DNA from 3 places in the Streptomyces sp. NPDC014764 genome. Region 2 is predicted to be linked to each of the others. Evidence: riboswitches for the same ligand, from Rfam matches in the RefSeq annotation. Region 2 holds a riboswitch; each other region holds the start of a gene.
What was found. A riboswitch is a leader RNA that binds a small molecule or an ion and turns the genes downstream of it on or off. The one in region 2 is predicted to bind cyclic di-AMP.
Positions count from the first base shown of each region.

Region 1: linked by a shared signal. The riboswitch ahead of ACF1AG_RS19200 (C40 family peptidase) and the one ahead of ACF1AG_RS25425 (transglycosylase SLT domain-containing protein) in region 2 are both predicted to bind cyclic di-AMP.
Region 3: linked by a shared signal. The riboswitch ahead of ACF1AG_RS18630 (peptidoglycan DD-metalloendopeptidase family protein) and the one ahead of ACF1AG_RS25425 (transglycosylase SLT domain-containing protein) in region 2 are both predicted to bind cyclic di-AMP.

Region 1 covers NZ_JBIBXY010000007.1:100,601-104,837, forward strand. Annotated here, with positions in the region: gene ACF1AG_RS19180 (8-amino-7-oxononanoate synthase) at 1-268, shown strand, start outside; gene ACF1AG_RS19185 (DUF397 domain-containing protein) at 357-581, opposite strand; gene ACF1AG_RS19190 (helix-turn-helix transcriptional regulator) at 591-1,451, opposite strand; gene ACF1AG_RS19195 (ATP-binding protein) at 1,664-2,152, shown strand; gene ACF1AG_RS19200 (C40 family peptidase) at 2,333-2,806, opposite strand; cyclic di-AMP (ydaO/yuaA leader) riboswitch at 2,810-3,019, opposite strand; gene ACF1AG_RS19205 (hypothetical protein) at 3,354-3,659, opposite strand; gene ACF1AG_RS19210 (ATP-dependent Clp protease proteolytic subunit) at 3,667-4,237, opposite strand, start outside.
Region 2 covers NZ_JBIBXY010000012.1:167,277-171,513, forward strand. Annotated here, with positions in the region: gene fahA (fumarylacetoacetase) at 1-727, opposite strand, end outside; gene ACF1AG_RS25420 (HAD family hydrolase) at 992-1,864, shown strand; gene ACF1AG_RS25425 (transglycosylase SLT domain-containing protein) at 1,828-2,304, opposite strand; cyclic di-AMP (ydaO/yuaA leader) riboswitch at 2,310-2,478, opposite strand; gene ACF1AG_RS25430 (polyprenyl synthetase family protein) at 3,005-4,015, shown strand.
Region 3 covers NZ_JBIBXY010000006.1:459,842-464,078, forward strand. Annotated here, with positions in the region: gene ACF1AG_RS18625 (SGNH/GDSL hydrolase family protein) at 1-698, opposite strand, end outside; gene ACF1AG_RS18630 (peptidoglycan DD-metalloendopeptidase family protein) at 937-1,863, opposite strand; cyclic di-AMP (ydaO/yuaA leader) riboswitch at 1,868-2,032, opposite strand; gene ACF1AG_RS18635 (tyrosine-protein phosphatase) at 2,553-3,350, shown strand; gene ACF1AG_RS18640 (DUF6126 family protein) at 3,366-3,494, opposite strand; gene ACF1AG_RS18645 (XRE family transcriptional regulator) at 3,491-4,114, opposite strand; gene ACF1AG_RS18650 (aspartate aminotransferase family protein) at 4,193-4,237, opposite strand, start outside.

The sequences.
Region 1 (4,237 bases), on a different contig from region 2:
GGTCGCGCGTGAGCTGCACGCCCGGCTGACGGCCGCGGGCCTGGAAGCGGTGCGTCCGGACGCCGCGGTCGTCTCCGTGCGCGCTCCGTCCCCGGAGCAGGCCGTGCGTTGGGCGGCCGACTGCCGGACGGCCGGTCTGTCCGTGGGCTGCTTCCGTCCTCCTTCCGTGCCCGACGGCATCTCACGGCTCAGACTGACCGCCCGGGCGGACCTGTCCGGGGCGGAGATCGAACGCGCTGTACGGGTGATCGGCGAAACGCGGCCATGAGTCGGCGGGGCACGGCCGTGTGTCGCGCGAGGAACGGATGGTCGGTGGGACGACGGGACTCGTCCCGTTCATGGACGGGGACGCCGGATCAGTGGACCGCCGTCAAGAAGCGGGCCCAGGCGTCGGGCGAGAAGAGCAGCGCGGGCCCGTCCGGGGCCTTGCTGTCGCGCACTGCGAGCAGTCCGGCCGACGGGCCGGCGGACGGCCGGGCCGTCTCCACGCAGTTGTTCGCCCCCGTGCTGTAGCTGCTGCGCAGCCACCGCACTTCGTGCAGGGCGAGGCTGGAAGGGATGGTCCGAGGCGGTGCAGGCATCGTGCCTCCTTACGCGCCGGCCGCTGCGCCGGCGATGAATTCCGACGATTCCTCGGGAGAGAGGGCGTGGCTCGCCAGTGCCTCGAAGGCCTCCGAGTACGCCCGGAGGTCTTCTTTCCGTTCCAGGTAGTGACTAGTCGTCAAGTGGTCGTGCACCACCACATCCAGGTCAGATGTGCGCGGAAATGAAAAGATGACGAAGGGACCCGTCACGCCGATGTGCGCGCCCGCGCTGAACGGCAGGACCTGCAACCGCACCTGTGGCAGCCGGGACGCCTCGACCAGCCGGTCCAGCTGACGCGCCATCACCTCGGGTCCGCCCACCTCCCGGCGCAGCACGGCCTCGTCCAGCACCGCCCACAGCTTCAGCGGCGGCTCGGCGCGCAGCACGTCCTGCCGGGCCAGCCGCACCTCCACGAGTGCGTCGAGCCTCTCCTCCGACGCGCCCTCCAGGGCCGCCTCCGTCACCGCCCGTGCGTACTCGGGCGTCTGCAGCAGTCCCGGGACCACCGTGGTCTCCAGGGTGCGCATCGCGCCGGCCTGCGACTCCAGACTGATGAAGTCCCGGTACGTCGGGGGCAGTACACCACGGTACGCGTGCCACCAGTGGTGCCGTCCGTCGCCGTCGCCGGTGCCCGACAGCACCAGCAGCAACTCCCGCAACTGCGGGTCGTCCACGCCGTAGACGTCGAGGAGTAACCGTACGTCGGCCGGTTTCGTGCCGCTCGTGCCCGTCTCGATCCGGCTCACCTTCGACTGGTGCCAGCCCGCCAGCCGGGCCGCGTCGCCGCTCGTGAGTCCGGCCGCGGTGCGCAGCGCGCGCAGTTCGGCGCCCAGTTTCCTGCGGCGCACCGCGGGACCGTGCTGCATGGGCCTCTCCTTACTCCTTCCGGGCCGCCCGGATACGGTCTCCCGTCGCAGAGTTCACCGCTTTGAGCGACAGATATATGCATATCTTGGTGGATCGCCGCGCGGCACCCTGCGGTGATGGCAGTCTGGCGACGAAGCACCAGTGCGGGACCGTACTCGAACCAGCCGCTCCGTGTCGGACTGCGGTCCCGTGGGAAAGGGACGACGTCGCCATGGCAGATCACCTGGAAGCATCCGTCACTCTGCCGAGCGATCCAGCCTCGGTCTCCGCCGCGCGGGCCCATGTGGCCGGTGCGCTGGCGGAATGGGGGCTGCCACCGGACGCCGAACTCTGCGACACCGTCCGGCTGATCGTCTCCGAGCTGGCGACCAACGCGGTGCAGCACACCTTCGGCCAGTCGCCCACGTTCACGGTGGACGTCGTCCTGGTCCGCGACGAGCGGGTGCACATCGGGGTGACGGACGGCCACCCGCGGTTCCCCAAGCGGCTTCCCGCGGCGGTCCAGCAGGACAACGGGCGCGGTCTGGTCATCATCCGCTGGCTCACCGCGGAGTGCGGCGGCCGGCTGAGAATCCGGCCCACCCGTGAGGGAGGCAAGACGGTCGCCGTCGAACTCCCGTGGCCCGGCGCCGCCACCGTCCGGCCCGTCACCGCCCAGCCCGCGGAGACGGTCGCCGTAGCGTCGCAGCAGGAGCCGTGACGTCGCGTCACGGTCCGTACGGGCGTCGGAGGCCGTGACGGACGGCGTGCGGGGCCCGGGGCGGTCGTCGTCCTGAGGGCGACCCCGCCGGGCCCCTGCGGGACGCCACGCGGGCCAGGGCCCGCATGGCCGGTCGCGGCCCGGCAGCGGCGCTCCCGCGGGCGCCACCGCCCCCGCCCGTCACTTCACGCGGCCGTACCAGACGCTGTTGGTCCAGATCTTCTGCAGCCGCACCACGTCGCCGGTCTTCGGGGCGTGCCAGATCTTGTTCTTCCCGGCGTAGATACCGACGTGGTACACGTAGTTGCCCGAGTGGAAGAAGACCAGGTCCCCGGCCTTACGGCTGCTCTTGGAGATGTGGCGCGTCTTGTTGTACTGCTGCGCGGCCGTGCGGGGGAGCTTCTTCCCCGCCTTCTTGAACGAGTACAGCGTCAGGCCCGAGCAGTCGAACCGGTTCGGTCCGGTCGCCCCCCACGCGTACGGCGCCCCCTTCTTGGACGCCGCGACCTTCAGGGCCTTGCTGCCCACGGTCGCCGCGGCGGCCTCCCCGGCCGCTCCTGGTACCACGATCGAGCCGCCGACGGCGGCGAGGGTGAGGGCCGAGGCCGTGCCGGCCCGGGCCATGAGAGACGGGACACGATTGAGCGCACTCATGCGCAACCCTTCGTCAGCCGCCTGTGAAGGATGACCTGTCGGATTCGGGCTGGCGAAGTAGCCCGGCCGCTGACGCGGCTTCACCCCAAGGGCTGCTCGGGACGCGCACTGTGCGCGTACCGGCGACCCGTCGTGCTTGGGTCCTCCACTCCTGCCGATCCACTCCTGTCGACCGGTCATCCGTGCGGCGGCAGGACTCGGCGTCCGCCCGGATCGCCCCGCCGCGGCGGCGGGGTCTTGTCGTCAGTCAGGGATCTTGACCCATGGCGCGAGCGATTTCCCAACGGAACGGGTGGTTTGTGTTGTTACTCACCACTCACCCGTTCGGGTGGACAGCTGTCCGTTCGAGTCGCCGTCAAGAGGGCGTGTGAGGCCAGGACCAGGGGTGGGACGGTCAATTCCGCCCCTCGGCGGGCGCGGGTGCGCAAGTTCGACGGCATGAAAAAAGGAGGTTCGTCTACGCCGGACGGGGGTAAGCCGTTCGGTCCGTTTCAACTCGTCGCGGGGTGTGCCGTCGAGCGGGCCCTTCGCGCCGGGCCCGCTCACGTCAACGCCCCGTCTGCGGCGGCAGCGTGACCCTGGCCGTGCGCCGCTCGCCGTCCAGCACCCGCAGGGCGCGTGCCAGGGTCGCGGCGTGCAGCTCGCTCTCGCCACGCCGGTGCATCAGGGTCAGCGCGTCGCGCAGCGCGACCGCCTTGCCCACCAGCGCCTGGGCCGCGCGCAGGCTCCGATAGGTGTCGCCGCCCTGGGCCGGGTTGACCCGGCCGAGCAGGTCGACGACCTCCAGGTAACGGTCGATCAGCTCGGCCTCCGCCCGGGTCAGCGCGGGCAGCGGCGGCAGTTCGGGCAGCATCGTCTGCTCACCTCCCGCCGGTCGCCGTACGGGCACTGCGGTGGTGCGGCACGATCCGGTCGGCGATGCCGTGGTCCACGGCGGCCTGCGCGTCCAGGACGAGGTCCCGCTCCAGGTCGGCCCGCACCCGGTCCACGGGCCGGCCGGTGTGCCGGGCCAGCATCTCCTCCGTACGCACCCTGATCCGGGCCAGCTCGTCGGCCCGGACCGCCAGGTCGCTCGCGCTGCCCTCCACCGGCTCGTGAAGGGCGGGCTGACGGAGCACCAGCCGGGAGCCGGGCAGGACGTACCGCTTCCCCGGCGTGCCGGCGGCCAGCAGCAGCACCGCCGTCCCCTCCGCGCGGCCCAGGCAGACCGTCTCGACGTCACAGGTGACGTACGTCAGGACGTCGTACAACGCGGACATGGCGTGGAAGGGGCCGCCGGAGGAGTTCACGTACAGCGAGATGTCGCGGTTCGGGGCGTGGTGCTCGAGGTGCATGAGCCGGGCCGTCACGTCGTTCACCGCGGTCTCGTCGATCCGCGTGCCCAGGACGACGATCCGCTCCTCCAGCAGCCGGTCGTACGGGTCGGAGGTC
Region 2 (4,237 bases):
GGAACGGGCCGAGGGGCACGTACTCCCAGGCCTGGACGTCGCGGGCGGACCAGTCGTTGAGCAGGCACAGGCCGAAGACGTGGTCGCGGTAGGCGCTCAGCGGCACGGGCCGGCCCTGCTCGGAGGGGACGCCGACGACGAAGCCGACCTCGGCCTCGATGTCGAGCCGCACGGACGGGCCGAAGACCGGGGCGGTGTCGGTGGGCGCCTTGCGCTGCCCGGAGGGGCGCACGACGTCGGTGCCGGACACCACGATGGTGCCGGAGCGGCCGTGGTAACCGATCGGCAGGTGTTTCCAGTTGGGGGTCAGGGAGTCGGCCGCGTCGGGGCGGAAGATCTGCCCGACGTTCCGCGCGTGGTTCTCCGAGGCGTAGAAGTCGACGTAGTCCGCGACCTCGAACGGCAGATGGAGGGTCACCTCGGAGAGCGGGTGGAAGAAGGGCTCGACGGTCTCCCGGTGCGCCGGGACCGTCACCCACGCGGTGAGTGCGCGGCGCACGTCCGACCAGGCGGTGCGGCCCGCCGCCAGCAGCGGGTTGAGGGTGGGGCGGGCGAGCAGGGAGGCGTAGGGGGAGCCCAGGGCGTGCGCCGCCGCGCCGGCGTCGAGGACGTGGTCGCCCAGCCGGACGCCCACGGTGCGCTCCGCCGAACCGGGGAGCGAGAAGACGCCGTACGGCAGGTTGTGCGGGCCGAAGGGGTCGCCCTCGGGGACATCGAAGGGGGGCATCGGGTGCTGCCTCGCTTTCGTGTGCGCGGGTGGGCCACGTGTCCGTGGCCGTGCCACACGTTACGGGGTCGCGTCCCGGTGGGCTTCTGTAATAGGGGACGACTCCCGGAGCCGGGGCGCGGTGGAGCGCACCGTGTTCCGGTCAAAAGGGAAAACAGGTCTCAACCGGTCGCGTATCGGCGGCACAAGAAGGCAAAACGCACCCAATGCGCGGGCATACGGGCGCGGTGAATCGGACGGTCCTCTTGTCCGTATTCTCTGATCATGGCCGCACCCACCGATCGTTCTCTCATCGCCACCGACCTGGACGGGACGCTGCTGCGTGGTGACGACACCCTCTCCGACCGCTCCCTCGCCGCCCTCGCCCGGGCGGAGCGGGCCGGTGTCCGGCACCTCGTGGTGACCGGCCGGCCGGCCCCCAGGGTGCGGTCGCTGCTCGACGACCTCGGCTGCACGGGGCTCGCGGTGTGCGGACAGGGTGCGCAGGTCTACGACGCCGCCGCGCAGCGGATGCTGTGGTCGGTCCGGCTGGACCGGGAGCTGGCGGAGACCGCGCTCGGCAAGATCGAGGCCGAGGTGGGGGAGGTGTACGCCGCGGTCGACCAGGACGGGGTCGACGGGCTGACGCTGATCGAGCCGGGCTACCGGATGCCGCACCCGAAGCTGCCGTCGGTGCGGGTGGAGCGGCGCGACGACCTGTGGGAGCGGCCGATCAGCAAGGTGCTGCTGCGCCACCCGGGCCTGTCGGACGACGCGCTGGCGGCGGCGGCCCGGTCCGTGGTCGGCTCGCTGGCCACGGTCACCATGTCGGGGCCGGGCACGGTGGAGCTCCAGCCGTGCGGGGTCACCAAGGCGACCGGTCTCGCGCTGGCCGCCGAGCATCTGGGGCTGCGCCCCGAGGACACGGTCGCCTTCGGGGACATGCCGAACGACGTCCCCATGTTCCGGTGGGCGGGTCACGGCGTCGCCATGGCCAACGCGCACCCCGAGCTGAAGGCGGTGGCCGACGAGGTCACCCTGTCGAACGAGGACGACGGCGTGGCCGTCGTCCTCGAGCGACTGTTCGGGAAGACGGCCGGTCTCGGCCGTCAGAGGTCGGCTCAGTACGCGCCGAAGACGTTGTCGATCGAGCCGTAGCGGTCGGCGGCGTAGTTGCAGGCCGCGGCGATGTTGGCGACCGGGTCGAACGGGTCGAAGGCGGTGCCGGGCACGTGGTACGCCTGGAAGGTCGGGTCGATGACCTGGAGCAGGCCCTTCGACGGGGTGCCCATGGCGGCGTTGGAGTCCCACAGGTTGATGGCGGCCGGGTTGCCGGACGACTCCCGCATGATGTTGCGGTGGATGGAGTCGTAGGAGCCGGGGATGCCGTTCTGCGCCATGACGTCCATCGCCTCGCGGATCCAGCCGTCGAGGTTGTCCGGGTACGCGGTCGTGGAGGCGGCGGTCGTGGCCTGGGCCGAGGGGGCCGCGGAGGCGCTGGTGGCGCCGAACAGCGGCAGCGCGACCACGGCGACGCCGGTGCCGGCGACGGCGAGGGTGCGGACGAGGCGGCGGCGTGACGAAGCGATGACGGGCATGTCTGGGTTCCTCTCCTACGCCTGCGAGGTGAGCTGTCGGGTTCGGGCGGGAGAGTGCCCGGCCGTGCCCCTGCGGGCATGGCTTCACCCCGAGCCGTCCCGGCGCGGTGTCCGGTACGGCGACTTACCTGGGTCCCCCGCTCCTGCCGTGCGTGAGTTGGTCGTCGGGTGTGATGCGGGTGGCGGCAGGACTCGGCGTCCACCCGGCAGGCCCGGAACGTATGCGAGAGCACATGTCGGGAACAAGTGCGACGATCACGCAAGGCCCCGTTTGATCTTGAGATGGGTGGTTTTGCGTGCTTGATCCTTTGCTGTCGCCAACCGTCAACTCCATTGTGTGGAGCGGCCTGACGGGCGTGTGCGAGGGTGTCCCGGAGGCCGTCCGGCGCGTGACTCACCTCACGGGACGGCGGCCGTGGGTGCATTTGCCGCCAAGAGGAATTCGCCCATCAATGACGGCAAATCGGACTGCGGGGTGATGCAGGATGGTCCACGGGTCGCTGTGTCCGGGAAACCGAGGTATGTCCGTTGTTATCAGCCGATCAAAAACACTCCGCTTCTGATCCCGTATCGCCCTGCTTGTGACCCCGGGCCCTGGCGGTGATCGAAACCTGACCGGATACGCTGACTCGAGTGGTGGCAGCGACCTATCGACAAACCGTGTAACCGCCAGCAGACACCAGCAGACAGGAGACCCCTCGTGACCGTCGTCGGGCCGTTCGGGCTGAGCGTGCGGGACCAGGCTCTGGAAGCCGATGTCCAGGCCGGATTGACGGCTGTCGAGGAAGGGCTGCTCGAGGCCACCAAGAGCGCGGTGCCGTTCATCACGGAGGCCGCCCAGCACCTGGTGCGGGCCGGCGGCAAGCGGTTCCGCCCGCTGCTCGTCATGCTCGCCGCCCGGTTCGGCGACCCCTACGCGCCCGGCGTCGTGCCGTCGGCCGTCGTGGTGGAGCTCACCCACCTGGCCACGCTGTACCACGACGACGTGATGGACGAGGCCGAGGTGCGGCGCGGGGTCGCGAGCGCGAACACCCGCTGGGGCAACTCGGTCGCCGTGCTCACCGGCGACTTCCTCTTCGCCCGCGCCTCGCACATCCTGGCCGACCTCGGCCCGGAGGCCGTGCGGGTGCAGGCCGAGGCGTTCGAGCGGCTGGTCACCGGCCAGATCCTGGAGACCGCGGGCCCGCAGGACGGCCGCGACCCGGTCGACCACTACCTGGACGTGCTCGGCGGCAAGACCGGCTCCCTGGTCGCCGTCTCCTGCCGGTTCGGCGCGATGATGTCCGGCGCCGACGAGACCGTCGTCGACGTCCTCACCCAGTACGGCGAGCGGCTCGGCGTCGCCTTCCAGCTCGCCGACGACGTCCTCGACATCGCCTCCGACTCCCACGAGTCCGGCAAGACCCCCGGCACCGACCTGCGCGAGGGCATCGCCACCCTCCCCGTGCTGCGGCTGCGCGAGCGGGCGGCCCGGCTCGGCCTCGCCGAGGACCTCGCCCTGTGCGAGCTGCTCGACTCCGACCTCACCGACGACGCCCGGCACGCCGAGGCGCTGCGTCTGCTGCGCGCCCACCCCGCGCTCGGCCAGGCCCGACGGGACACCGTGCGTTACGCCGAGGAGGCGCGTGCCGCCCTCGCCCCGCTGCCCGACGGCCCCGCCAAGTCGGCGCTCGTCGAGCTGTGCGACGCCGTGGTGCACCGGGCCGGCTGACCCGCCCCGCCGTCCCCCGTACGCCTCCGGTACCCGGGTGACCCCTACGGGGCGGGGGAGGCGCCGTCCTCCCGTGTCATACCGCAGCAGTACGCGCAGTTGAGCCCGCGGTCTGACGATTCCGTCCCGCGCTTTTGGTCAGATGGACCACGACGGACAACACCACTTCTCACCGGTTCGGGTGAGAATGGCGGCTCGGGCCGAACTGGTGCGAGGACACGG
Region 3 (4,237 bases), on a different contig from region 2:
AGCCGGCGCCCGATCCACGGGACCAGGTACTCGCGGGCCCAGTGGACGTCGTCCCGGCGGATCTCCAAGGTGCCGCGGGGCGGGAGCGGGGGCCACGGCTGCTCCGGGTCGGCCGGGACCTTGAGGCCGAGGGCGAGGCCCGCGCGCAGTGCGACGCGGGTGTGGCCCTCGGGCGAGAGGTGCAGCCGGTCGGTGTCCCACGCCCTGCGGTCCTGCACGCTGCGCAGCGACCAGAGGTCGAGCACGGGGCAGCCGTACCGGTCGGCGACCGCCCTCACATGCCCGTTGTACGTGGCGATCTTGCCCCGCAGGTGCTTGAGCAGCGGGACGCCCCGGGTGTCGAAACCGGTCGTCACCAGGACCGTGCCGGCCGCCGCCGCGAGCTGGGCGACCGCCTTCTCGAAGCGCTCGGCCACCTCGTCCGGGTCGGTGCCCGGGCGCAGGATGTCGTTGCCGCCCGCGCACAGGGAGACCAGGTCCGGGGCGAGTTCGACGGCCCGGGGGACCTGGTCGGCCACGATCTGGTCCAGCAGCTTGCCGCGTACGGCGAGGTTGACGTACCGGAAGTCGCCCTCGGGCCTGCGGTCCGCGAGCAGAACGGCGAGCCGGTCGGCCCAGCCGACGAACGCCCCGTCGGGGCCGGGGTCGCCGACGCCCTCGGTGAAGCTGTCCCCCACCGCCACGTACGACCCGATCACTGTTGCCTTGTCACTCTTCGAATCGTCTGCCACAGCCGGACATGATTCACCTTCGGATGTGACCTACGCGACCGTAGGCGGGGGTTGACGCGCGGTGAGATAAGCCACTTCAAGGTTTGGCCAAGCCAGGAATAGGTACGGTCCCGCGCCTGGCGCGGGCCCCGGACACACCGAAGGCCGGCCCCGTGGATCGGGGTCGGCCTTAGGCGCGCGTGTCAGGAAGGGGTGCCGCGAGGGGTCAGAGGGAGACGCCCTTGCCGCGGAGGTACGAGATCGGGTCCACGTCCGAGCCGTAGTCCGGGCTGGTGCGGATCTCGAAGTGCAGGTGCGGGCCGGTCACGTTGCCGGTCGCACCGGAGAGACCGACCTGCTGGCCGGCGCTCACCGTCTGGCCGGCGGAGACGGACAGCGAGGACAGGTGGGCGTACTGGGCGTAGTGGCCGTCGTTCAGCTGGATGACGACCTGGTTGCCGTACGCGCCGCCCCAGCCGGCGGAGACGACGGTGCCGGCGCCGACGGCCTTCAGGGAGGTGCCGGTCGGGACGCTGAAGTCGACACCGGTGTGGTAGCCGCTGGACCACATGCCGCCGGCCACCTTGTAGGCGGTGCCGATGCCGCCGCCGGGCACCGGGGAGGTGAAGCCGGAGGCGGGGGCGGTCTGCGTGGACGCCTCGTTGGAGGAGGACTCCTCGGCGGCCTTCTGCGCGGGCTTCTCGGCCGGCTTCTCGGCCTTGGGCGCGGCGGGCTTGGCGGCCTGCGGCGAAGTGGACTGCTGCGGGGCGCTCTTGGCGGCGGCCTTGCCGTCGATGGAGAGCTTCAGACCCGGGTGGATGAGCGACGGGTCGTCACCGACGGCCTCGCGGTTGTCCGCGTAGAGCTGCTTCCAGCCACCGTCGACGTGCTCGGCCTCGGCGATCTTGGCGAGGTAGTCGCCGGCCTTCACGGTGTACGTGCGGGCTTCGTCGCCCTTTTCGGCCTTGGCCTGCTGGCCGGTGACGGACAGCGACCGGACCGACGTCTCGGGGGCGGACTGCGGGGTCGCGGCGTGCGCGCCGGTGGCGCCGAGGAACGGCAGGGCGAGAGCGGCGCCACCGGTTCCGGCGACGGCGATGGAGCGGGTGAAGAGCTGGGCCTTGGTACGGCGGTGCTTACCCTTCGCGGGCATGACGAATTCCTCTCCGGCGCCTACGAGGTGAGCTGTCGGGTGCGGACTGGAGATGTCCGGCCGCGTTGCTGCGCGGCTTAACCCCAAGCCTGTTTCCGGGGCCCGGAACAGGCAGTTGTACCTGTGGGTCCCCCGCTCCTGCCGTACGTCGGGTCAGTGTGTGCGGGCTCCGGGCGGCGGCAGGATTAGGCGTCCGTCCGGATCGGTTGGGAACGTAAGCGACCTCGACGCGGCGAAACAAGCGCGGGTTCCCGCGAACCCGCTTTTTCCGTGATCGAAAGGGGGAAAAGACGTCACCGTGCGTCGATCTCTCGAGTGACCCGCCGGTGAAATCCCTTGTCACGGAGGGGAATTACGTGAGCATGGCGACAGCACACGGTCACCGGTATGACGATGCTCACGCACTCCCCCCTCAATTCCCCTTCGATCAGGGCACGTTAACCATAAATACTCTATTCGGACACATCACCCTATTGACTATGAAGTCGAACGGGGCGCCCGGTGCAATCGCGACATCTTGATCTTGGCGAGCCGGGTCCGGGACCTTCCCCTCACGGGCAAACAGAAAGCGACATATTCCAACGCCGTCAGGGCGGCCGACAACTCATTGCCCCTGACAGCCATGTCGTATCGTCGAGTGGTGCCCGTCGACGAGCCGCGGCGACGGCGCGGAGTGGGAGGAGCCGTCCGTGACGCAGGAGATCCCGTCGACCGAGCCCCAGCTGACCGGGGTGCGCAACTTCCGCGATGTGGGCGGGCTGCCCACGGTGGACGGCCGTCGGGTGCGGCACGGGGTGCTGTTCCGCAGCGGTCACCTCGCCCACGCCACCGCGGAGGACGCCGCCTTCCTGGCCTCGCTCGGCCTGCACACCGTGTTCGACTTCCGCAACGCGGCCGACCAGAAGCTGGAGGGCCCGGACGTCGCGCTGCCGGGCGTGCGCAACGTCAACCTGCCGCTGAGCGACCCGGCCGACGGCGCGGAGTTCTGGAAGATGGTGCGCGACGGCGACCTGGACCAGCTGCGCGCGATCCTCGCCGGCGGCCAGGGCGCCGACCGCATGATCACCTCGTACCGCATGATCATCAAGGAGCGCACCGCCGAGCACTCCCAGGTGCTGCGCGCGCTGGCCGAGGACAGCGTCCCCGCGCTGATGCACTGCGCGGCCGGCAAGGACCGCGCGGGCCTCTCGGTGGCGGTGACCCTGCTCGCCGTGGGTGTGGAGCGCGACGCGATCGTCGAGGACTACCTGAAGTCCAACGCCAAGCACCGCCGCTACAAGGTACGGCGCAGCGGCAGCTCCCCCGACGCCTACTCCCCCGAGGTCATGGAGCTGCTCAGCCCGCTCTTCGACGCGCGCGAGGAGTATCTGACGGCCGCCTTCGACACGGTCGGGGAGACCTGGGGCGGCGTGGACGCCTACCTGGAGCAGGGGCTCGGGCTCACCCCGGCCCACCGGGAGCGGCTGCGCGAGCGCCTGCTCGACTGACGTCCGCCTCGGCCGCTACTTCTTCGGCGCGATCTCGAAGAGGAAGTAGATGAAGGCCGCGAAGAGGTGCCCGACCACCACGTAGACGAAGAGCCTCACCCAGAGGGCCCGCGGGAACTTCTCCTCCATGTCTTTGCCGGTCACGGTGTCTCTCCATGGGTCGGGCCCAGGCACAGGGCGGCCGTGGGACTCTGCAGCAGGGTGTGCACGAACAGCAGCTCGACCCCGTCGGGGTCCTGCGCGGCGATGCGGTGCGGGGTGAGCGAGTCGAAGTGGGCGCTGTCGCCCGGGGACAGCCGGTGGAGGGTGTCCCCGAGGCGCAGCCGCAGCCGCCCCTTGAGGACGTACAGCCACTCCTCGCCGGGGTGGACGCGCACGATGTCGCCCTGGGAGCCGTGCGGCACGTGCACCCGCAGCGCCTGCATGCCGCGCCCGGCGGCCCCGGCCTGCCAGTACGTCCAGCCGCCGGCCGCCGTGGGTTCCATGTCGGCGGCGCGCACCACGGCGTCCCGGTCGGCGGCCGACTCCCCGAGCAGCTCGGAGACGGTCGTCCCGTAGATCCGCGCGAGGGAGAGCAGCATCGGCAGCGAGGGCTGGCGCTGTCCGGTCTCCAGCCGGGAGAGGTGGGCGGGCGACAGGCCCGCCTGCCGTGCGGCGGCCTCCAGTGTCAGGGAGGCCCGCCGACGCAGGGCACGCAGCTGAGGAGCGACCGCGGGGAGGGCCTCGACAGGCTCGTCCCGCGGGTCGGACTCGGAGGAGCTCATGCCTCCATTGAGCACCGGACTTTGCCTTTGGGGCAATTTTGTTGCCTCAGAGGCAAAGTCCTCGTGCTCGCCGCGCGGTCAGCGGTTGGCGACCGCCTGCTTCACCAGGGTCCTGCCGAAGTC